2 regions of the Intestinibacillus sp. Marseille-P6563 genome follow, and region 1 is predicted to be linked to the other one. Evidence: riboswitches for the same ligand, from Rfam matches in the RefSeq annotation. Region 1 holds a riboswitch; the other holds the start of a gene.
What was found. Region 1 has a riboswitch for cobalamin ahead of EFB11_RS04830 (DUF2284 domain-containing protein). Riboswitches for the same ligand answer to the same signal wherever they lie in the genome.
Positions count from the first base shown of each region.

Region 1 (11,470 bases):
CCGGCGCCTTCTATCTGGAAAAGCCCGAGCATATGACCCATCTCTACGGCAATGTGCTCGTGCCCAAGAGCCATCCGCGCATCCTGTTCCGCGGCAAGCTGGACAGTTTGCAGGCGCAGATCGTGCTCATCCAGGCCGAACTCGCCGAGAGCAGCGGCAATGAAAAGATCATCGACGATCTGGGCGATATTCTGACCGTGCTGCGCGAAATGATGCGCTGCGATGTGCTGGATGAGGAATTCAAAAACGAAATCATCATCGGCCTGACACACGCCGAACTGCGCGAGCGGTCGCACGACCCCATGCGGTTCTTCCACATCAAGCAGATGCTGCTGCCCGACTACACCATGGGCAAGGCTTATGCGCTGCTCAACCAGCTGCGCACCCAGATTCGGGAAACCGAGGTGGCCGCCAATCAGGCATTCCGCGACGGCAAAAAATGCACCCGCGCGGACATCATCGAAGAACTCAACCGCCTGTCCAGCGCCGTGCACATCATGATGTGCATGTATCTGGCAGGCCTGTACGGCAAGAAGTAAGGGGGATGTTATGGAACAGATCATTCAGGCTGTGCTCAGCGCCATCTCCCGCGCTGGCTTGGTGGAAGTCGAAGTTTCGGCCCGCCATGTCCATCTCACGCGCGAACATCTGGAAGTCCTGTTCGGCAAAGGCGCCGAACTGACCCCCAAGCGTCCGCTCTCCCAGCCCGGACAGTTCCTGTCCGAGGAACGGGTGACCCTCATCGGCCCTAAGGGCCGCAAGGAGCGCACCGCGATCTTAGGCCCCATCCGTCCGGCCACCCAGGTCGAGCTGTCCAAAAGCGACTGCGTAGAACTGGGCGTCAAAGCGCCGGTGCGCGAATCGGGCGACGTGGCCGGGTCGGGCTCTATTACGATCGAAGGTCCGTGCGGCTCGCTGACCATCGACGAAGGCGTCATCATCGCGCATAACCACGTCCATCTTACGCCCGAAGTGGCGCAGATCATGGGCGTGACCGACAAACAGCGCGTCGCGGTCGAGGTGTTCAGCGACCGGCCGGTCACCTTCCGGGATGTCATCATCCGCGTGAGTGAAAAATTCAGCTGCCGCATGCACATCGATTTCGATGAGGCCAACGCGGCACTGGTCAGCGGTTTTACGCTGGGTAAGATTATCAAGTAACAGCAATTTCAGCAAAGGGTGAGACTATGATGGATCTCGAGCGTGTAAACGCCTATATGCAGCGTGTCAAGGATTCGGAAACCCAAACCTTCCGTCCGGTGGGGAGCAAGCTCAAAGTGGGCCTGGATCTGGGCACGGCCTACATCGTGCTGGTCGTGCTCGATGAGGAGGACAACCCGATCGCCTGTGAAAAGCAGGCGGCGAGCGTGCTGCGCGACGGTGTGGTCGTCGATTATTCGGGTGCGCTGCGCATTGTGCGCGAACTCAAGGCCAAACTGGAAGAACGGTTGGGCGGCGAAGAACTCATCAACTGCGCCATCGCCATGCCGGCCGGTACCGAATCGAGTGTGCGTACCCACCAGTATGTGGCCGAAGGCGCGGGATTTGAAGTCACCAACGTCCTCGACGAACCGACGGCGGCCAATTCCATCTATCAGATCGACGACGGCGTGGTGGTCGACATTGGCGGCGGCACGACTGGTCTGGCCATCTTAAAGGACGGCAAGGTCATCCAAATCGAGGATGAGCCCACGGGCGGCACCCATGTAACGTTGGTGTTGGCCGGTAACTACCACATCCCCTTTGACGAGGCCGAACAGATCAAGCAGGATTATACCCGCCATCGGGAAATTTTGCCGGTGGTCAAGGCCGTACTCGAAAAAATGGCCTCCATCGTCAATCGGTATGTGGACAAAAGCCAAGTCGATACCCTTTACCTGTGCGGCGGCACCTGTTGCCTGACCGGCATCGAGACCATCTTTGAAAAGGAGACCGGCATCCGGACCATCAAACCGGCCGATCCCTTCCTGGTCACCCCGGCTGGAATTGCGATGAACTGTAAGGTTTGATCCCCGAAAACCATGGGAAAGGAGGGGAACCTATGAATTTCGATGCGTTGGTGGATGAGATCGTTGCGCGGGTATCTGCCAAGATCGCGCAGCAGGAGTCCTGTGGTTCCGACGTCGGCAAGCCCAAGCTGCTCATCCTGACCGAAGAACACGGCAGCATCTGCCACGACATGCTGGAAAGCGAACGGCTTTTGAGCTATTACCAGACCGAATGCGCCTTGCTCAAAGACTACGACTGCGACATGGCATCCTATGAAGCGGTCATCCTCTTTGGCCTGACCAATGAAGCGCTGGCCCGGCTGGCGGGCGGCGTATGCGATACGCCTTTCACCCGTCTGGCGCAAAAAGCCATCCTGACCGGCAAAAAAATCTTTGTCCTCAAGGAAATGGTCGAACTGTACCGGTACGCCGAAACGGCGCCGCCCGCGTATTATGCGGTCCTGGAAAAGCAGCTTGCACTGCTTCAGCAGGCGGGCGTGGCGATCTGCCCGCTGGCCGAGCTGGAGGACGCGATTCTGTGCGATGAGGCCGCGGCCTGCGAACCGGCGGCCAGTCCGGCCCCCTGTGCCGCAGCGCCCTGCGCGGCGCCCGGTCGGGAAGTGAAGATTGAAAAGCGCGTCATCACCGAACGCGATCTCAGCGCGGTCTATGACAAGGATGTTTCGGTCATCCACATCGGCAAACGCGCCATTTTGACCGATCTGGCCAAGGAATACGCGCAGGCAAGAAAGGTTTCGCTCGTGCGGGACGAATGAACAGGTGGAATTGACATGAAAGTTGCAAAGGTGATCGGCAATATCTGGTCGACCCGAAAAGACGAAAAGCTCAGAAGCTATAAGCTGCTGATCGTGCAGCCCATCAACATTTTGGACGGTTCGTGTGACCGTACCCCCATCGTGGCCGCCGATACTATCGGCGCCGGAGTGGGCGAAACCGTGTTGATTGTTGCCGGCAGCTCGGCGCGCAGCGCGGCTGGGGATATGAGCGTGCCGGTCGATGCCACGGTCGTCGGGATTGTGGACGACCAGGAATTGCATCCCGATGCGCTGCAATAAGGTGGTGAACGATGGATGAATTTGCTGGAGGCGGTGAAAGACGCCGGAATCGTCGGTGCAGGCGGTGCGGGCTTTCCCACGCATGTAAAACTCAAGGCCAAGGCCGAATGGTTTATCGTCAATGCGGCCGAATGTGAGCCTTTGATCGAAACCGACAAATACTTATGCCGCACCTATGCAGACCGCATCGTGGCGGCAGCGGCGGCCGTAGCGGCCCATCTGGAAGCGTCCCATATTGTCATTGCGCTCAAGCGCAAATACCGGGACGAGATCGCAGCCCTGCGCGCGGCCATCACCCAGGCGGGTGTGCCCATCGAGCTGTGCGAGATGGATACCTTCTACCCCGCGGGCGATGAACAGACCATGGTGCAGCTGGTCACCGGCAAAACCGTACCCGAACGCGGGCTGCCGCTCGACGTGGGCGCCGTGGTCGACAATGTCGGCACCCTGCTGGGCATTTACGACGCCTTGATCGAGGGCACGGCGGTCAGTTCCAAATATCTCTCGGTGGTGGGCGAAGTGGCCGAACCCATCATGCTGCATGTGCCCATTGGCACGGCGGTGACCGATTGCATTGCGGCCGCCCATCCCCGCATTTCCGATTATGCCATCATCCTGGGCGGGCCGATGATGGGCAAGGTGGTATCCGACCCGCAGGCCATTGCCCAGGCCGTGGTCACCAAGACCACGGGCAATATCCTGGTGCTGCCGCGTGAGCATTACCTCATCGAGCGGTCGGCCCGCCCGCTCGAGCGCATCCGCGCCCAGGCCCGGGCGGCCTGCATCCAGTGCCGGATGTGTACCGACCTGTGCCCGCGCTATCTGATCGGGCATCAAATCCGCCCGCATCTGGTCATGCGCAACCTGTACCGGGAGAAAAGCCTGGAATCGGAAGCCGAATTCCTGCATGCCTTCGGCGACGCGGCCAACTGCTGCTCGTGCGGCGTGTGCGAGATGTTCGCCTGCCCGATGGGGCTTTCCCCGCGCAAGGTCAACGAGTACATGAAGGGCGCACTGCGGGAACGGGGTATCCAAGTACCGCGCAATATGGCACCTGAAGCGCTGCGTGAACTGGCGCTGCGGCGCATCCCGACCGAGCGGCTGATCGCCCGGCTGGGGCTGGCTGCATACAGCGGCCTGCACGCCCACACCTGCCAGGAACTTGAGCCCGATACGATTTTTGTCCCCTTCTCCCAGCACATCGGCAAACCGGCCGAACCCATCTGTCAGGTGGGTGACCGGGTGGAAAAGGGACAAAAAATCGCGCAAGCGGCGGAAAATGGGCTTTCCGCCAACATCCACGCTGGCATTTCCGGCGTGATTACCGAAATCACAGCGGCTGGAGCACGAATCTCCCGCCAAAAGGAGGGTTAAACGGTGGCAACTGCAATTGGCATGATTGAACTGAGCAGCATTGCCCGCGGCATCGAAACCTGTGATTACATGGTCAAAGCGGCACAGGTCGCGCTGCTGCGCTCCTCCACTGTTTGCCCGGGCAAGTATATGATCATCATCGGCGGGGAGACCGGCGACGTGCGCGCGGCCATGGAGGAAGGCCGCAAACGCGGCGGCGAACTGGTCGTCGATACGCTGATGCTTCCCAATGTACATGAGCAGCTCATCCCGGCCATCAGCATGACCAACCAGGTCGAGACCCGCGGCGCGGTGGGCGTGTTGGAGTTTTATTCCATCGCCTCGGCGATCGTGGCGGCCGATGTGGCGGCAAAGGCTGCGAATATCACACTGATCGAAGTCCGTACCGGCTACGCCATCGGCGGCAAGGGGTTTGTCACCCTGACCGGCGATGTCGGCGCCGTCCGGGCGGCCGTGGAAGCGGCACGAAAGGATGCGGAACTGCTGGTCGAAACCACAGTCATCCCGCGTCCGGATCGCAAGCTATTCGACACGCTGCTGTAAAAGGGGCGAGATAACAGAAAAAAGGAGGGTCACACATGAGTGTATTCACCGAAAGCGTACAGGCTTGGGTCAGCAACATTTCGATCAACTCGGTCATTATGATGATCATGATGATCTTTATGGTCGTCGGTGCGATCGACAAGATCCTGGGCAATAAATATGGTTACGGCGAACAATTTGAAGAAGGCTTCAACGCCATTGGCCCGCTGGCGCTGTCCATGGCCGGTGTTGTTGCAGCGGCTCCCGTTCTGGCGGAGATTTTAGGGCCGATCCTGAAGCCCATCTATACTGCCATTGGCGCGGATGCGTCCATGTTTGCTACCACCCTGCTCGCCTGTGATATGGGCGGCTATCCGCTGGCTATGGAACTGGCCAGCAATGAGGCAATCGGTAACTTTGCCGGCCTCATCCTGGGCACCATGATGGGCCCGACGATCGTATTTACCATCCCGGTTGCACTGGGCATCATCAAGAAAGAGGACCGCTCGTATCTGGGCGCCGGCGTTCTGGCTGGTATGATCACCATCCCGCTCGGCTGTATCGCTGGCGGCCTGGTCATGAATATGACGCCCTATAAGCTGTCTATTGGCACGATTCTCATCAACCTGGTTCCGGTTATCATCATCGCAGCCCTGATCGTCATCGGCCTGTGGTTTGCCCCGTCGGCTATGATCCGCGGCTTTAACGTATTCGGCACCGGCGTTACCATCGTCATCACGATCTTTACCGCCATCGCCGTCTTCCAGCAGATCACGGGTATCATGTTCCCGTTGTTCGACGTGATGTCCACGGTCGATCCGGAAACCGGCCTGACGCCGCTCAATTCCGGTCTGCTCACCTGCGGCCAGATTGGTATCGTCCTGATCGGTGCGTTCCCCATGGTCAAGTGGATCACCAAAACCTTCGGCGGTGCACTCAACAAGATCGGTGCTGCATTCGGCATGAACGATAAGGGTTCGGCTGGTCTGGTCGCCAACCTGGCCAACAACATCGCGATGTTCAACATCATGGATCAGATGAACCCCAAGGGCAAGCTGCTGAACGTTGCATTTGCTGTATCGGCTGCTTTCGTATTCGGCGACCATCTGGGCTTTACCGCTGGCAACAACCAGGATATGATCTTCCCGGTTATCGTTGGCAAGCTGGTTGCTGGTATCACGGCACTGATCGTGGCCAATGCACTCGCTCCCAAGCTGCTCAGCAAGATCGAAAGCGCAAACAAGTAAGAAGAAAGGGATTGTGTGCTTATGAATGTAAGTGAAGCTTTGATCCGTGAGATCGTAGAAAAAGTGATCCGCGAAACCATGGCACAGCCGTCGTGTGGTTTTGAAAAGCATATCGATCCCAGCGGCATCATCGGCATCCGGACTTCCACGGTCAAGTGTGAACCGTTCGAACAGGATGGCGTCCGCTTAAAGGATCTGGTCACCTTAGAAGAAGCACCCCGCATGGGTGCCGGGATCATGGAACTGGATCACACCAGTTTTGAATGGACTCTGACGTATGACGAATACGATATGGTCATCGAAGGCGAATTGGAGATCGAGATCGACGGACGGGTCATCAAAGGCGGCCCGGGCGATATCATTTACATCCCCCAAGGTAGCCACATCCATTTCCAGACCCCCAGTTTTGCCCGATATGCTTATTTCGTCTATCCCGCCAACTGGCAGGAACTCGGATAAACCGGCAAAGCGGGCTGGGTGCGAGCCGGGGTTCATCCCCCGGCTCGGCGCCCCGGCCTGTGCTTGACAGGGTGCCCTTGGAATGCTATACTGACCATAAATCCAATCGGTATCCAGGTGTTTCCCCGGCTGCGGGAAACTCAAAAGGGAAGCTGGGTGTGAATCCCACACAATGCCGTTGCTGTATTGGCCGAGCAGGCCGCCACAAAGTCACTGGATGGTTCCGGGAAGACGGCGGACTGCGCTTGGAGGCCTGAGTCAGAAGACCTGCCTGGATATAACGCACGTAAAAACCTTTCCGGTCCTGAAAGGGTGCACATCCACCGCCCGGCGGTTTGTTTGCTGTACCTGCTTTTTCGGTACAGCTTTTTTGTTTCTGTGCGCCTGATTTTTCTTTTACGCACAGAGTATGCCCGGATAGAGGAATATCCGGCCCACGCATCTCTGCATTCGAAGCTGGCGCCTGCCGATGCAGGCGGGACGCCAAGTGGATTGGCCGCGGCATGAGCGGGCGGGGTGTTCTGCCCCGCCCGTTTGCGGCAAGAGAGGACTCATCATGACAGATTTATGTACCACCCAGACCGCGGTGCGCCGCATGGCGGTCGATGCGTTTCTTAAGCAATATTACCGCCCGGAAAAATTCGCGCAAAGCTGCAATGGCTGTCCCTTCTACGGCAAGGTATGGTCCTGTCCGCCCGGTGTCCCCGATACGCCCGCTTTTTTCGCCGGATATACGGACATCTATCTATTGGGCGTACAAGTCACCTATACCGAGCTGGCACATCGCTGGCGCGATGTCCAGGCCGTACAGGATCAAACTTACGGCCTTGCCAAACGGGCGCTGCTCGAAACCCAGCTGGCGCTCGAAAAGCTGTTTCCCGGCGCGCGGTCGATTGCCGCCGGACGCTGCGAGCGCTGCGCCCATTGCATGCGTCCCAGCGGCTGCACCTGCATTTGGCCCGAGCGGATGCGGTATTCCTTTTCGGCTTTCCGCATCGACCTGAGCCGTCTGGCGGACGAGCAGCTTGGTTTTCCGCTCCAATGGAGCTCCGGCAAGCTGCCCGCCTATCATGTAGCATTGGGGGCGCTGCTGGTCCCCTGATCAATCAAGGCATGGATCGGTTTTTGACACCGACCCATGCCCTTTTTTCGAAAGGTCTCACCCATGGACCCATCCCGGCATAGCATGACGTTGAAGGAGGCGATGCAGTATGAAAAAAAGCACGTCGCTGGCCATTCTTGGCGGCGACATGCGGCAAGCGTTTTTGGCGCAGCTTTTGTGCGCAGACGGCCATACAGTCACGGTTTCGGCGCTGGAACGGCATCCATTTGATGCTGGAATCCGCCTGGGAGCGCCTGATTTTGGGGTAAAAGAGGCGCAGGCGATTATCCTGCCCATGCCGGCCGAACGCGAGGAAGGGCTGCTCAACGCGCCGCTTTCCAATACATCGTATCATATGCAAACCATTTTGGATGCCATTCCAGCGGGCAAACTGGTGCTGGCGGGTGCGGTCTCCCCGGCCCTGCGGGCACGGGCCGAACAAAACGACCTGCATCTGATCGACTATCTGGCCCGTGAGGAGCTGGCTATCCGCAATGCAGTCCCCACCTGCGAAGGGGCGTTGCAGCTTGCCATGGAAGAACTGCCCATCACCCTGCATGGGTCGCATGTGCTGGTCATCGGCAATGGGCGCATCGGCAGTATGCTGGCCCAGAAATTGCAGGCGCTGCATGCGCATGTGACCGTTTCTGCCCGTTCGGCCAAGGATTTTGCACGCATTGAAGCAGCCGGACATGGCTGCCTGCATACGGGCGCTCTGGCTGGGCATCTGTCCGGCTTTGACCTGGTGGTCAACACCGTGCCGGCACGGGTGCTCGGTATGGCCGAACTGGCGGAACTCCCACCCGATTGCCTGATTATCGATCTGGCATCCAAGCCGGGCGGTGTGGATTTCAACGCGGCCAGCCAAATCGGCCGGCACGCGATCTGGGCTTTGTCGCTACCCGGCAAGGTCGCGCCGGTTTCGGCTGCCTGTGCCATCCGGGATACGGTCTATACGATCTTACAGGAGGAGGGCCTATTATGAACCATCCCATCCGCGTCGGCTTTGCCATGACCGGTTCGTTTTGTACCTTTGCCAAGGCGCTCGATGTGCTGGAAGCCATGGTACAATCCGGGGAATATGTCATCACCCCCATTTTATCCGACCATGCGGCCTCGATGGATACCCGGTTTGGTACGGCCCAAGACCTGCAAAACCGGCTGACCGAACTGACCGGCAACCCCATTGTGCAAACCATCCAGCAGGCAGAGCCCATCGGTCCCAAAGGGCTGCTCGATGTGCTGGTCGTTGCGCCCTGCACGGGCAATACGCTGGCCAAACTGGCCCATTCGATCATTGATACCCCAGTCACCATGGCGGTCAAGAGCCATCTGCGCCGGGACCGTCCGGTCGTCCTCGCGGTTTCCACCAACGATGGCTTATCCGGTTCGGCGTTCAATCTGGGCACCCTACTCAACCGCCGACATTATTATTTTGTCCCCTTCGGACAGGATGCCCCCTATACCAAACCGCGCTCGCTGGTCGCAGATATGAGCCAAATCCCATCCACCATTGCATCCGCCCTGCGCGGGGAACAACAGCAGCCTTTGCTGCTCACCTCATAAAAAAATGGCCACCCTCCTTTCCGGAAGGTGGCCAACTGGTGTTTGGACTTTTACAAAATCGTGATATGTAGTTTCACTGTGTCATCGATCGCCTGAAACTCATGCAGCCATCGGGACAAAAGCTGTCCTTCGGTCGCTGCATTTTCAAAATGCAGGGAGGCATGAATCAAAAAGCGCATTCCTTCTTTGGATTCGACCTCCAGATGCCGCATTTCTCCTTGTGCCTGACGAAGCATTCCTTCCATCCGGTGCAGAACTTCATCGACCAGGATACAGTCGATCGACAGGAGCATTTTGGTATTGCTTGACTGGAAAAACCGTTTTTCCTGCCAGGGCCGGATGAGCGATAACGTGATCGTGATGGCCACCGTACCACCCAAGGTCAACGCATAAAACCCTGCACCGGCCGCCAGACCCAGACAGGCCACCGACCACAGGCTTGCGGCGGTGGTCAATCCCTTGATCGTCAGGCCTTCCCGAATGATGGTGCCAGCCCCCAGAAAGCCGATGCCGGAGATGACCTGCGCCGCCATACGGTCAGGCGTACTCCATGCACCATATTCTCCGGACTGCAAAAACAGCAGCTGGCCGGTAATCATCACCACACAGGCCCCAACTGCCACGACCATATGGGTGCGCATACCGGCTGGCCGATGGATTCGCTCGCGGCCGGCACCAATCACAAATCCAACCACCATGGCACACAACAATCGTAAAAAAATATCGGCAATCTCCATTTGCATCGGTCTCGCCTCCCACTTTGTTTCAGGGTATCACAGGATTGGCAAAGGGTCAAGCGCTTCCCGCAAATCCAAAAAATACCTTGACAAACCTGTCAAAATCGACTATACTTAAACAAGTTCTGCGGGTGTAGTTTAGTGGCAAAACTCCAGCTTCCCAAGCTGGCTATGTGGGTTCGATTCCCATCATCCGCTCCAAAAAAAAACGCATGCAAATCGCATGCGTTTTTTTCTTTTATCATCCAGCGGACTCTTTGATCTGTAACCATCCAGCCTGACGCCACTTATGAAATTCATGCTTGATGAACAGCAGAGAAAGCAGGAAGGACACTCCGTCTGCAACTGGAACGGCCAACAATGCGCCAGCCAGCCCAAACTGTGCCGACAGAATCAGCGACAGCGGGATGAGTACCACAGCTTGGCGCACCAGCGGCAGGGTCAGCGCCTTGACCGGCTGACCAATACTCTGGAAGAACGACGAAGTTGTCATATGTAAGCCATATACAAAGAATCCCAACATATACAGCCGGAAAATATAGGCACATGCGTCCAGATACACCGCATTATCAGCTACAAACAGCATACCGATCACCCGCGGGAAAATTTGATAGATGGCAAACCATCCAACCGATATCATCAGGGCGATCATCGAAGCCATGCGATAGGTCTTGCGCACCCGGTCATAGCATTTTGCACCGAAGTTATACCCATTGATTGGCTGTGTTGCCGAAGAAACACCGACAAACATCGCATGCGCAATCTGATACACCTTCATCAGCGCACCATACACCGACAGTGCAACGTCGCTGCCATAGGGCGTGGTTGCGCCATACTGCTTCATCAGGTTGTTCATCGTGACCTGCACCAAAGCAGTCATGATCTGCGTCAAAAAGCTGGGAATGCCCAGTTTCAAAATGCGCAGTGTGATGCAAGCGGTTGGGCGCAGCCATTCTTTATGGATGCGCACGGTCTGCAAATGCCGCAGATGCAGCAGGCACAGACTGCCGGCTGCCACCTGTCCAATCACGGTTGCAATCGCCGCACCGACAACGCCCATATGCAGCCCAAAGATAAAGATCGGGTCTAAAATCAGGTTGATCGCTGCACCCAGCATCATGCACTTCATCGTGAACTGCGGATTGCCGTCTGCGCGGATGACCGACGCCAGCAACGAGCTAAACAGCAAAAACGGTAAGCCCCAAACGATGATCCGGGTATAATCGAGCGCATCCTGGAAAGAAGTTTCGGTCGCGCCGAACAGCAACACAATATTTTCGGCAAAGATACTGCCCAATACGCCCAGCAACAGTCCTGCAATCAGCAGCAACGTCAAGGTATGGCTGATGACTTTATCCGCGGTTTCCTGGTCTTTGCGTCCCAAACAAAGATTCAAATT
Region 1 is NZ_UWOD01000001.1:913,833-925,302, forward strand. It holds gene EFB11_RS04785 (ATP-binding protein) at 1-539, shown strand, start outside; gene EFB11_RS04790 (PduL/EutD family phosphate acyltransferase) at 550-1,161, shown strand; gene eutJ (ethanolamine utilization protein EutJ) at 1,188-2,009, shown strand; gene EFB11_RS04800 (hypothetical protein) at 2,042-2,764, shown strand; gene EFB11_RS04805 (EutN/CcmL family microcompartment protein) at 2,780-3,064, shown strand; gene EFB11_RS04810 (4Fe-4S dicluster domain-containing protein) at 3,080-4,438, shown strand; gene EFB11_RS04815 (BMC domain-containing protein) at 4,442-4,981, shown strand; gene EFB11_RS04820 (ethanolamine utilization protein EutH) at 5,017-6,207, shown strand; gene EFB11_RS04825 (cupin domain-containing protein) at 6,229-6,666, shown strand; cobalamin riboswitch at 6,765-6,955, shown strand; gene EFB11_RS04830 (DUF2284 domain-containing protein) at 7,223-7,768, shown strand; gene dpsA (dipicolinate synthase subunit DpsA) at 7,878-8,753, shown strand; gene EFB11_RS04840 (dipicolinate synthase subunit B) at 8,750-9,334, shown strand; gene EFB11_RS04845 (MgtC/SapB family protein) at 9,385-10,077, opposite strand; tRNA gene EFB11_RS04850 (tRNA-Gly) at 10,199-10,272, shown strand; gene EFB11_RS04855 (MATE family efflux transporter) at 10,313-11,470, opposite strand, start outside.

Region 2 (11,470 bases), 670 kb from region 1:
TATTCCAGCAGGGCCGGATTGACCAGCGAACCGGCATAAACGATCACATCCGCCTGTTCCAGCAGCTTGGCGCCGCGTACCGTGATGAGATCGGGTGCGCCTGAACCGGCGCCCACAAAATAAATCATGCCTGCCCCTCCTTGACGATGATGATGGAAAAATATCCGGTCGGGTCGGTCAGCTCGTCCAAGTCGCGTACGACCCGCTCGCCTTCCATGGTGGCGCGCTCGACCAGCGCGGCCTGTTGCAGCTTGCCGTCTGCGCGCAGTTTTTCGCGCACATCCAAAATCGACCGGCCGGCCTTCATCAACACTTTAGTACCCGGCAGGGCCAGTCCTTCATCGGTGCTTTGGTGGGAAGCGGGCACGATATGCAGCATTTCGCTGCCCTCGACCAAGGCTGTGCCCACCGCAGCGGCCGCCGCGCAGAACGACGGCACACCGGGTACCAGCCGCGCATCATATCCGCGCGCGAGCACCCGTTTGTGAACATACCAATAGGTCGAATAGATGGTCGGGTCGCCCAGCGTCAGAAAGGCTACCATCTTGCCTTCGTCCAGCAGACGGCAAATTTCGTCCGCCGCGTGGTCGTGGCTTTGCGCCATTTTGACCTTGTCGCGCGTCATGGGCATATCGAAGTAGACCACCGGTTTGTCCTGTACAAATTCGGCCGCAATGGCCATAGCGGTTTTGTCGTTGCCCTCCGACTGGGGCGCTGCGATCACATCGCAGGTCTCCAAAATGCGGACCGCCTTGCGCGTCATCAATTCCGGGTCGCCCGGCCCAACGCCGACACCGTATAAAATTCCCTGTTTCATGTGTACTCCTGTAATCTTTGACAGAATGCCGCCGCACCAGCCGATTGAGCCAGTACGCCGTATTGGTTGGTAAACATCAAATATTCGATTCGGGCACGCCCACGCAGCCGGACAGCCAGCCGCGTTTCGATCGCCTGCCCGATACGAGCCAGCACGGCTTCCCGCAGGCCAACTGCATCCAGCAGGTCAATGCAGGCATCTACCGTGACCGAATCCATCAGCGCCTCAAGCGTATCGACCGGCGCGCCGCACAAGGCCGCATGCGCGGTAAAGACCTCCTGCCGTCCGTCGGCCACCGACGAATGAGTATTCATCACACCGGCTGCCAGCTTGACCAGTTTTCCAGCGTGACCGACCAGCAGAATGTCGGGAAATCCCTTGAACACCGCATAGTCAAGCGCATTCCCGATGAAATTGGAGCACTTGACCGCCCGTTCCAAATCCAGTCCCAGATGGTCGCGCGCAAAATCGGCGCCGTAATTGCCGGGACACAAAAATGCAATGCGCTGACCGGTGGTGAACACGCTGTCGAGTTCCAAATGGGTGGTATCCATCAGCGCCTGTTCGCTCATCGGCTCTACAATGCCGCTGGTTCCAAGAATGGAGATGCCACCCTGCACGCCCAAATGGCTGTTGTAGGTCTGTTTGGCAATCTCTTCCCCATTTTCGGCAGAAATGACAATCCGCAGTCCACCGCGGTAGCCACAGCCCAGCGCCGCCTGCCGGACGGCTGCGGTAATCTGCTCCCGCGGTCCGGGATTGATGGCTGCTTCCCCCACCGGACAGGCCAGCCCTGGCCGGGTCACCCGGCCGACTCCTTTGCCGCCTTCAATCGCAATGCCGCTTTCCATCTGCGCCACCGCGGCAAAAATACGAATGCCGTTGGTCACATCCGGGTCATCGCCGCTGTCCTTGCGAATGGCACAGACAGCGCTCGCTCCCTCCCAATGCACTTGCTCCGGGGTCAGATGTAAATCGGTCCCGCTCGGGGTACGCAACAGTACCTTTGCCGGCGCTTCCCCTGTTAGCAGCAGCATCGCGGCGGCCTGTGCAGCAGCTGCGGCACACGAACCGGTCGTATAGCCCCGGCGCAATTGTTTGCCGTTCTTATAAGCCAACTCCATATCGTTTCGCTCCTATCCCAACAAAAAAGCAGAGCGAGGAGGGACCGCTCTGCTTTCCGTATCATTGATCTTTGTGGTCGTTGTCCCGGTCGTGTTTTTTGCGTTCCACCCAGCGGCCCAGGAAAAACGCGATGATCCCAACACCGATGCCGGTCTGCACGCAAAACAGCAGGCTTTCCAGCTCACCGGGAAGTTCTCCACCCAAAAATTGTTCCAAAACCGGTGTATACCAAGGCTCATAGGCCTGGCCGGTCACTTCTTCGACCATCACACTGCCTGCATCATCCGAACCACCAAAGGTCGCGCCCGGCAGAGCGATTACCGGAACGACGATGAGCAGCACCGCAATGATGAGCAGCACAATCACTTTTTTCTTATTCGATTTTGTCATCGCTTACTTGACCTCCTCCGCATAACCGACCGCACGCAGTTCGGGGCGTGCGTAGGATTCCAAAGCGATCATGATGACGACCGTTAAGATGCCCTCCAAAATGGCCAGCGGCACCTGCGTCGGTGCAAAAACACCGAGGAATTTGATTGCCGCCAGTCCAATGCCGCCTTCGGGCGACGGATGAGCGAGCGCCAGCTGCAAACTGGTCACACAATAGGTAAACAGGTCGCCGACAGCGGCAGCCAGGAAGATGCCCACCATACGGTTGATACGCAGCTTCTGGCACAGTTTATAAATGCCGAACGCGACCAGCGGGCCGGCAATCGCCATCGAGAAGGTATTCGCCCCCAGGCTGGTCAGTCCACCATGCGCGAGCAGGATGGCCTGGAACAGCAGGACGATAATACCCAGGATGGATACGGCCGCCGGGCCAAATAGAATAGCGCCCAGACCGGTACCGGTCATGTGTGAGCACGACGCGGTGACCGACGGGATCTTCAGCGAGGAGATGACAAAGATAAAGGCGCCCGACATCGCAAGGAGTGTAATCGCCCGATGATCCCGATGCAATGATTTTTGAATCGAGAAGAATCCGGCGATGAGGAACGGTAGGGAAATCGCCCCCCACAGAATACACATTTTCACTGGAAGGTATCCTTCCATGATGTGCATGGCACCCGCCGCTGGAATCAGGCCGGCAGTAAGCGCGGCCGCAGCAGCAAAACCGATCATTTTCTTTTTCATTGTTTCTGTCCTTTCCCAATAAAAAATGCCGTTTCTGGATGATTCCCACTCACCCAAAACCGGCACCTAGGCATGTTCCTGCTGGTTTTTCGGCCCTCCACCGTCAGAAACTGCCTTTGCACACCGGTCATCGCTCGTAACCGTATGCATTTCTACTCTTAAAGGCAGGTTTTCTGACTCAGGCTTCATCGTCCGGCGCGGCCTTCCCAGAGAAACCCAGTGACACACAATGCGCCAAACTCTTCCATTACAGCGGCGGGACCGTAGGAGATTTGCACTCCTTTCCCTTTTCACCTGCGGCATGTGCGCAAGTACCTTCAAGATCCGGCAAGCATCGATTGCTTGCACCTGGAAGAAACATCTTTATTGTAATCGAAATGCGAAAACTTGTCAATATGCTACAAGGCATTTCGCATTCTTGTGCTAAAATTGATACAATCGTCCAAAATTCTGCTTACGAGTCCAAAAGCACATCCAGATCCTGTGGGATGCGCGGACAATCGGCCTGCGCAGGCACCAGCCCATGCGCCCGCAGCCGGGAAAAAACCTCCAGCATGGTTGGCTGCCGCAAATTGGCTCGTTCGATGATCTCTTGATTTTCAAACACCGCCAGCGGGCTGCCGTCAGCAATAATCTTTCCGTTGCAAAATACCACAATGCGGGAAGCCCAGCGGAAAGCAAAATCCATATCGTGCGTGGAAATGAGCAGCGTTTTTCCGGCCCGCGACAGGCTTTCAAGCACCTGTTCCAGCATCTCTGCCCCGGCAGGGTCGAGCGAGGCAGCCGGTTCGTCAAATAAAATCACTTCGGATTCCATGGCGATAATGTCGGCAATGCTCACCCGCTTTTTTTCGCCGCCGCTCATGTAATGTGGCGGCCGGTTACGGAAGGCCTCCAAATCCATGGTAGCAATCGCATGCTCTACCCGACGCTCGACCTCCTGCTTGGGCAGCCGCAAATTCATTGGCCCAAAGGAAATCTCGGCCAGCACCGTGGAAGCGATGATCTGGTCGTCTGCATTTTGAAACACCACGCCCACATGCTCCCGCAGCGCATTGCGCGAGCGCGCATCGATCGCTGTTCCGTGCAGACGGATTTCGCCCGCATGGGGCTCGAGCACCCCATTCAGGCACAAAAAGAAGGTCGATTTCCCGGCACCGTTGGTACCAAGCACCGCGATCTTCTCCCCGGCATACACATCCAAAGAAATATGCTCCAGAGCATGCTTGCCTTCTTCATAGGCGTATTCCAAGCCCTGGACGGATAAAATTGGTTGTTCCATGTTTTTCTCCTTTTACAGCAACCACCAAATCGCAAGCCCTATCATCCATACCAGACCAGCACACAGCCACTGCCGAGTTGTGACCGGCTTTTCCGGCTCCAAAAACCGCATCTCCCCCGTATAACACCGGGATACCATGGCATCGTAATAGGTATTTGCCTTGCGCATAGACAAAACGAGTAGATTGCCTGCGATTCCGCCAAACGAACGCAGAGATGTCCGCAAATCCCGATAACCCAGCCGGGATTCGGCAGCTGCCCGCATGCGCCCCTGTACATCCAGCAAAATGAAAATGAAGCGGTAGATGAGATACATCAGCTCGATCACCAGTTTCGGCGTATGGATTTTTCGCAACACTCCGACGATCTCACAGGCTGGCGTGGTCAAGGTCATAAAATACATCGCGCTGACCGCACCAAAGGCCTTGACCAGCAACCGCAGCGCCTCCCAGGCATCTGCTCGATTGATGTATAGATAAAACCAGTGCAGCGACAGACAAAAGTCCCCTTGCGGGGTCCAGGACACATTGCAGGCCAGCGTCAAACCGCTGAGCAGCAAAAAAGCTGCGGGAATGCTCAATAGTGCTCCATAATCACGCAGCGGCAATCCTCCCATACCAACGGTCAGGAAGCCCATGGCCGCGAACAGGAACACCGCCAGCCATGGATCATTGGCTGCAATGCAAAAAACCAGCGTCACACAGGAAAACAGCACTTTAAAACCGGCATTCCAACCGTTTAAACGGGATGCATATGCAAAATAATCGATCGATCGCACGCCCGCGTGCCGGTGGCCGGTTTTCATCGCGTTCCCCCCTGTCCATAATTAAAATCTATTATACAAACTTCCTGGAATTTCGTCAATCCGCACTTGGACTGCGTGAAGTCCGCCCCACATTTTCTTGTGTATTTTTATTTGACAGATACACAAGAGCATGTTATACTCATGTTAGTTAGCAATAGTTAACATCAAAGGAGGTTCCTATGCAACATACCCTTTTTGCATTTACATTGACTTTGATTGCGGGCCTCAGCACCGGCATCGGCAGCGCCATTGCCTTTCTGGCCCGGCAGACCAATAAGAGGTTTTTATCAGTCAGTCTGGGTTTTTCGGCTGGTGTCATGGTCTATGTATCCATGGTCGAGATTTTCGCGCAGGCACAGACAACGCTTTCCACCGCTTTGGGCGCCCGTCCTGGCAGCTGGGCTACTGTTCTTGCGTTTTTTGGAGGAATTGCTCTGATCGCCATTGTCGACCGCTGCATCCCTTCCTATGAAAACCCGCATGAAGTAAAACTCATCGAATCCGAACCACAGCCACAAAAATTGATGCGGATGGGTGTCTTTACAGCGCTGGCCATTGCCCTGCACAATTTCCCCGAAGGTCTGGCGACCTTTGTTTCGGCCTTGCAGGAGCCCGAGATCGCCATTCCGATTGTCGTTGCCATCGCCATTCATAACATCCCGGAAGGCATTGCCGTATCGGTCCCCATCTATCAGGCGACCGGTTCCAAGAAAAAAGCATTTCTCTATTCCTTTTGCTCGGGCTTTGCCGAGCCTGCCGGTGCTCTGATCGGCTGGCTGGTGCTGCGGCCGTTGATGAGTGACACGGTCTTTGGCTTGCTGTTTGCCGGAGTGGCTGGCATCATGGTCTTTATTTCGATTGATGAATTGCTTCCCGCCGCGCGCGAATATGGAGAGCACCATTTATCGATCTATGGATTTATCGCCGGTATGGCCGTCATGGCAATCAGTCTGCTGCTGTTTTAGACAAAAAAATAGGGCATGCCACAGGGCATACCCTATTTTCATCCTACATTATGCCGGGGTGTTTGTGCCACCGATCATATCCGTATAGGTATCCAGATCGCTGGGGAGCGTTACCTTTACCGAGCTGCCGGTTGCAGTGATGTCATAATTCAGAGTAATCGCCATATCGATCTTCTGATCCATAACATTGACCGAGCAATCCATATCCGCAGCCATGGACTTGAGCTGACCATTCTCCGGAGTTACGGTGATGGCAACGTTATCAAAGGTCATCGAACCCATATCCGCCGTCATGCCTGCCGAAGTCAGAATGTTTGCAATCATGTCGTTCATGCTGGATGCAGCATATTCGATCTTGTAGCTGCCATCCGAATTCTTAGCAATGCTCTTAAACAGCGAGATCGGCTCTACGGTATTCACCATTTCCGACAGACCCATGCCGTCCATCATGTCCTGTACGCTCATTTCGGTCTTGATCTTCTGATCACCCGACTTGACGTAGTAAGCGCCATTGGTGAAGTAAGCTTCCATATCCATGGTCTGCTGTGCCTGCTGGCCTTCTTCTACCAGAGATTCATCCAGATTCATGGTAATCTTGCCCTTCATGGCCAGCTTGCTGTTGTCCAGGTTTTCCATGTCCATGTTAGCCTGCACGTTCATATCCATGTCGGCCTTGGCCAGGTTTGCATCGTTGAGCTTCATGTCCATGCTCATCTTCATGTTCATAGCCATGTCGGTCACGTCTGCCATCTTCTTGGACAGTTCGGTATACTCATTGTATGCCTTGAAGGTATCCTGGGTGGACTTTGCCTTGGTTGCGTCAACCGCACCGCTGGCAACGAGCTGATCGAGCAGGGTATCGTTCTTGCCATCCTTGGGCTGAGTTGCCAGCGCCGTGTAGCTCATCGCTACCACATCATCGCGCAGGAAGTTTTCCGGATCGCAGTTGAAATCATCGACAACGCCCTTTTCCTTTGCGAAGGTCAACGAATTGCTGTACGAGAAATCTGCATTGTCGCCCGTATCGGTGTAGCCGAGGGAGCGCATCAGGAAGGTCGCATACATCTGTGCGGTGCAAGCGCCTTCGGTGTCATAGGTGGTTTCGGTTGCACCAGCCGTCAGGTTGTTGTGATACAGCCAGCCGACATACGGAGCTGCCCAAGTGGGCACATCGGTAAACGGAGTTTCATAAGTATTTGCCGTTGCATCCTTTTCCCCGCCCAGCAGACGAACCAGCATAACCGCTGCTTCTGCACGGGTCGGAGCCCGGTCGAGCTCATATCCATTTTCCGTGCCGCTGAAAAGATCCATTGCATGCAGCGAATCTGCACAATGGGTGAAGTTTGCAGCAGCGGCCGAAATGGTCATGGTCGTTGCCAGAGCTGTGCCCAGAAGCAACAGCTTGCATGTTTTTTTCATCGTCAATTCCTCCTTTAGGTTTGTACACATTATATCATACCTTTTGATTTTTGTATCAAAAATTCATAAAATTTTTTATTCTTCACAAACTATAAACAGTCTGCTTACAAACGTATGATTTTTTGCGCAAATCTCCAAATTGCTAACCTTTTCCCTCTTATTTTGTTGCAAATTTTACAATCGTATTTTCAGAAAGGACGAAATTTTATGACCAATCTTCGTAAGTGCGCCGTGATCGGCGTTGGTTTTGTAGGGGCAACTTCTGCCTTCACCCTGGCCACCAGCGGCCTGTTTTCCGAGATCGTGCTGCTGGATGCAAACCAGAAAAAAGCCGAAGGAGAAGCAGCCGACATCAGCCACGGCATTGCGTTTACCCAGCCGTGTATCGTTCGTGCCGGCGATTACAAAGACCTGGCTGAATGTGGTCTCATTGTTATCGCAGCCGGTGCCAACCAGAAGCCGGGCGAAACCCGCATCGAACTACTGGGCCGAAACCGTGTCATCATGCAGACCATCATCGAGCAGATTATGCCCGTCAACCAGGAAGCCATCTTGCTGATCGTTTCCAACCCGGTCGATCTGCTGACCTATATGGCCCAAAAATTATCCGGTCTGCCGGCTGGCCGTGTCATCGGCTCGGGTACCGTTTTGGACACCGCCCGCCTCAAACACCTGCTGGGACAATACCTGCAAGTCGACAGCCGTAATGTGCATGCGTTCATCATTGGCGAACATGGCGACAGCGAGCTGGCGGTCTGGTCCTCGGCCAACATTTCCGGCGTCGATCTGGATGACTACTGCCGCATCTGCGGCAAGGACCCCTCGCACGAAGCGCTGCACAAAATCTATATTTCAGTGCGCGACGCGGCTTACTCCATCATTGACGGCAAAGGCGCCACCTACTACGGCATCGGCCTTGCTGTGCGTCGCATTGCCGAAGCCATCGTGCGAAACGAACACTCGGTGTTGCCGGTATCCAGCATGGTGTCCGGGCACTACGGCATTTCCGACCTTTGCCTGGGGCTCCCCTGCGTCGTCGGACGGGACGGTGTCCAAAACGTGTTGGACGTTCCGCTCAGCCCGGATGAAACGGCACAGCTACAATCCTCGGCGCAAAAAATGCGCGCCTTGCTCGACGAAATCGGCCTATAAAAAAATGCTCCATCCTGCGTTTGGGATGGAGCATTTTTTAATTCTTCAGCAGTTCTGCCAGCAGCAGGACCTTATCAATGTTGCCTTCCACTTTGAGTTTGCCTTCGGCAAACGCAACTTGCGGATTGAGTTTTCCCGACAAGATCCGGTCAAAATTGGTCATGGTCAAAGAGATTGCTGCATCACGATCCAGATATTCATAGGGCATTACCGAAAGGACGCCGCCCAGCACTTCGATGTAGAACACACCGGTGATTTTGCCCGTCAAATTGACCTGAATGGCCAGCTTGTCCTGTGTTCCCGAAAAGTCGCGGTCCTTTAACCGGTTGTACACTTTGCCAATCAATTGCTCAACAGTCATTGCTTTCTTCGCTCCTCTATCCAAAATGTCTTAGCTTTAACTATTATCTAATAAAAAGGTAAGAATTGCAAGCACATTTGGTAGAAAAAGCACGAAACGATACTAAATCAGGTCTTTTTCACAAATTGATTTCCACATTTAGGACATTTAATGTTAATTTTCCCCTTTCCCCGCGGTACGCGCAGGTAGGTTTTGCAGCATTTGCATTTGAAATACCGATGGGTTTTGCGGTCTTTGAACCGCAGCCAAGCCCCTTCGATCTGTTTCTTCGCTGGCAGCCACAGGGATAAAAACTTCTGATTTTCCTTTTGCCGCTGCGCAATATTGCGGGAAAACATGCGGAAATAGCACAGAAACAAAAGGACTACAATCCCAATCGCCAAACCATCTATGCGCACAAAGCTCCACAGTGCCGCCAAAAACAGACCGGCAATCATCAGGAATTGGTTCAAACTGTCGTTGCCATAGCGGCCATACATCAGCCGCCGCATAAAATCAAACATAGAAGCATTCTCCGTTCTGTTAGTATTTCCCTTCCCCAATCCCCTGTGAGAAAAGCCCCGGCATACGGGGCTTTTCGGTTATTCTTCCGGCTCTGCGGGGCATGCGGCTGCCTGGATAATCTCCAGAACAGTCTCCCGGCCGTCCCCCTTTTCCGCAGAAAAGGCGATCACCGGCACATCTTCGGGCAGGCGTAATGTTTCCCGAATCACGGCCAAATTGCCCTCTCGCTCGCTCTTTTTCACCTTGTCGAGCTTGTTGGCAATCACCAAAAATGGCATCCCCGTACTGAGGAACCAATGTGCCATGGTCTGATCATCCTGCGTCGGCTTGTGCCGCATGTCCACGATCTGAATGCCCAAAGTAATCAAATCGGACGCAAAATACAGATCCATCAGCTTGCCCCAGCGGTCGCGTTCGGCTTTGGAAACCTTTGCATAACCATAGCCGGGCAGGTCCACAAAATAGGCCTTCTCATCGATCTGGAAAAAGTTGATGTGAATCGTTTTACCCGGTTGATTGCCCACCCGGGCAAAATTTTTGCGGCCAAGCAGCTTATTGATGGTGGAGGATTTCCCGACATTGGACTTTCCGGCAAAAACGATCTGCGGCAGGCCATCGTGTGGGAAATCGGCTGGTTTGACGGCGGAACGAATAAATTCCGCCCGATGCAGGTTGAGCATAGCTGTCCTTTCCAAATTTACTGGCGCAGTGCGGTCACCGGTTCGCCCATCTGCGGGACCGGTAGCGCGGACTGCTCCTTCTTTTCTTCTCGTTTATAGGGAATGCGGCGCGAAAAATCGAGCGCTGTTTCCAAAACCGTGTCCATGTGCTCGGCGGTGACAAACTTCACGTGCTCCCGTACCACAGGAACAACTTCCTCCAGATCGGGGGCATTGTCCTTGGGGATGATGACCGTCTGGATACCCGCACGATACGCTGCCATGGTCTTTTCCCGCAGGCCGCCGATCGGCAGGACTCGGCCACGCAGGGTGACTTCGCCGGTCATTGCGACGTCGTGCCGCACCGGCGCACCGGTCAGGGCCGATACCAACGCGGTTGTGATGGTCACGCCGGCCGAAGGACCATCCTTCGGAATGGCTGCTTCCGGGAAGTGGATGTGCATATCCATTTCCTTATAGAAATTGGGATTGATCTGCAGCATTTCCGCCCGGGACCGTACAAAGGTCACGGCCGCCTTGGCGCTTTCCTGCATGACAGTGCCCAGATTGCCGGTCACTTCGATCTTACCGGTGCCCGGTACCACCGCGGCTTCGGCTTGCAGCATCTCGCCGCCTACACTGGTCCAAGCCAGACCGTTGACCACGCCCACTTCATCGCGCTTGGAGATAGCATCGTCCTTGAATTTGGCCGGTCCCAGCAGTTCTTCCAGATTTTTTGTTGTAACCGTAAGTTTTTTGCCCTCGCCGTCCGCAATGCGCTTGGCAGCCTTCCGGCACAGCTTTGCCAGCAGCTGCTCCAACCGGCGCACGCCGGCCTCCCGGGTATACCCGGAAATCACCGCATGGAGCGTTTCCTCCGAAATCGACAGCGTGCCTCGTGTCAGACCGTGCTTTTCCATCTGCTTTTGCAGCAAATGATGCTTGGCGATCTGTACCTTTTCCTCACTGGTGTAGCTGGACAGTTCGATGACTTCCATACGGTCGAGCAGCGGACGCGGGACGTTGCCCAAATCGTTGGCCGTTGTCACGAACAATACATCGGACAAGTCAAAGGGCAATTCGATATAATGGTCACGGAAAGTGCTGTTCTGCTCAATGTCCAAAACTTCGAGCATGGCCGACGCCGGGTCGCCCCGGAAATCATTGCCCATCTTATCGATTTCATCGAGCAGCATCAGCGGATTGCAGCTTCCCGCCTGCGCCATGGCATTCATGATGCGACCGGGC
Region 2 is NZ_UWOD01000001.1:239,446-250,915, forward strand. It holds gene cobM (precorrin-4 C(11)-methyltransferase) at 1-128, opposite strand, end outside; gene cobI (precorrin-2 C(20)-methyltransferase) at 125-817, opposite strand; gene cbiD (cobalt-precorrin-5B (C(1))-methyltransferase CbiD) at 814-1,941, opposite strand; gene EFB11_RS01180 (energy-coupling factor ABC transporter substrate-binding protein) at 2,003-2,332, opposite strand; gene EFB11_RS01185 (energy-coupling factor ABC transporter permease) at 2,336-3,076, opposite strand; cobalamin riboswitch at 3,223-3,410, opposite strand; gene EFB11_RS01190 (energy-coupling factor ABC transporter ATP-binding protein) at 3,531-4,358, opposite strand; gene cbiQ (cobalt ECF transporter T component CbiQ) at 4,371-5,162, opposite strand; gene zupT (zinc transporter ZupT) at 5,342-6,127, shown strand; gene EFB11_RS01205 (S-layer homology domain-containing protein) at 6,176-7,546, opposite strand; gene EFB11_RS01210 (L-lactate dehydrogenase) at 7,754-8,698, shown strand; gene EFB11_RS01215 (SCP2 sterol-binding domain-containing protein) at 8,736-9,059, opposite strand; gene EFB11_RS01220 (hypothetical protein) at 9,167-9,562, opposite strand; gene yihA (ribosome biogenesis GTP-binding protein YihA/YsxC) at 9,641-10,243, opposite strand; gene lon (endopeptidase La) at 10,261-11,470, opposite strand, start outside.
Region 2: linked by a shared signal. The riboswitch ahead of EFB11_RS01185 (energy-coupling factor ABC transporter permease) and the one ahead of EFB11_RS04830 (DUF2284 domain-containing protein) in region 1 are both predicted to bind cobalamin.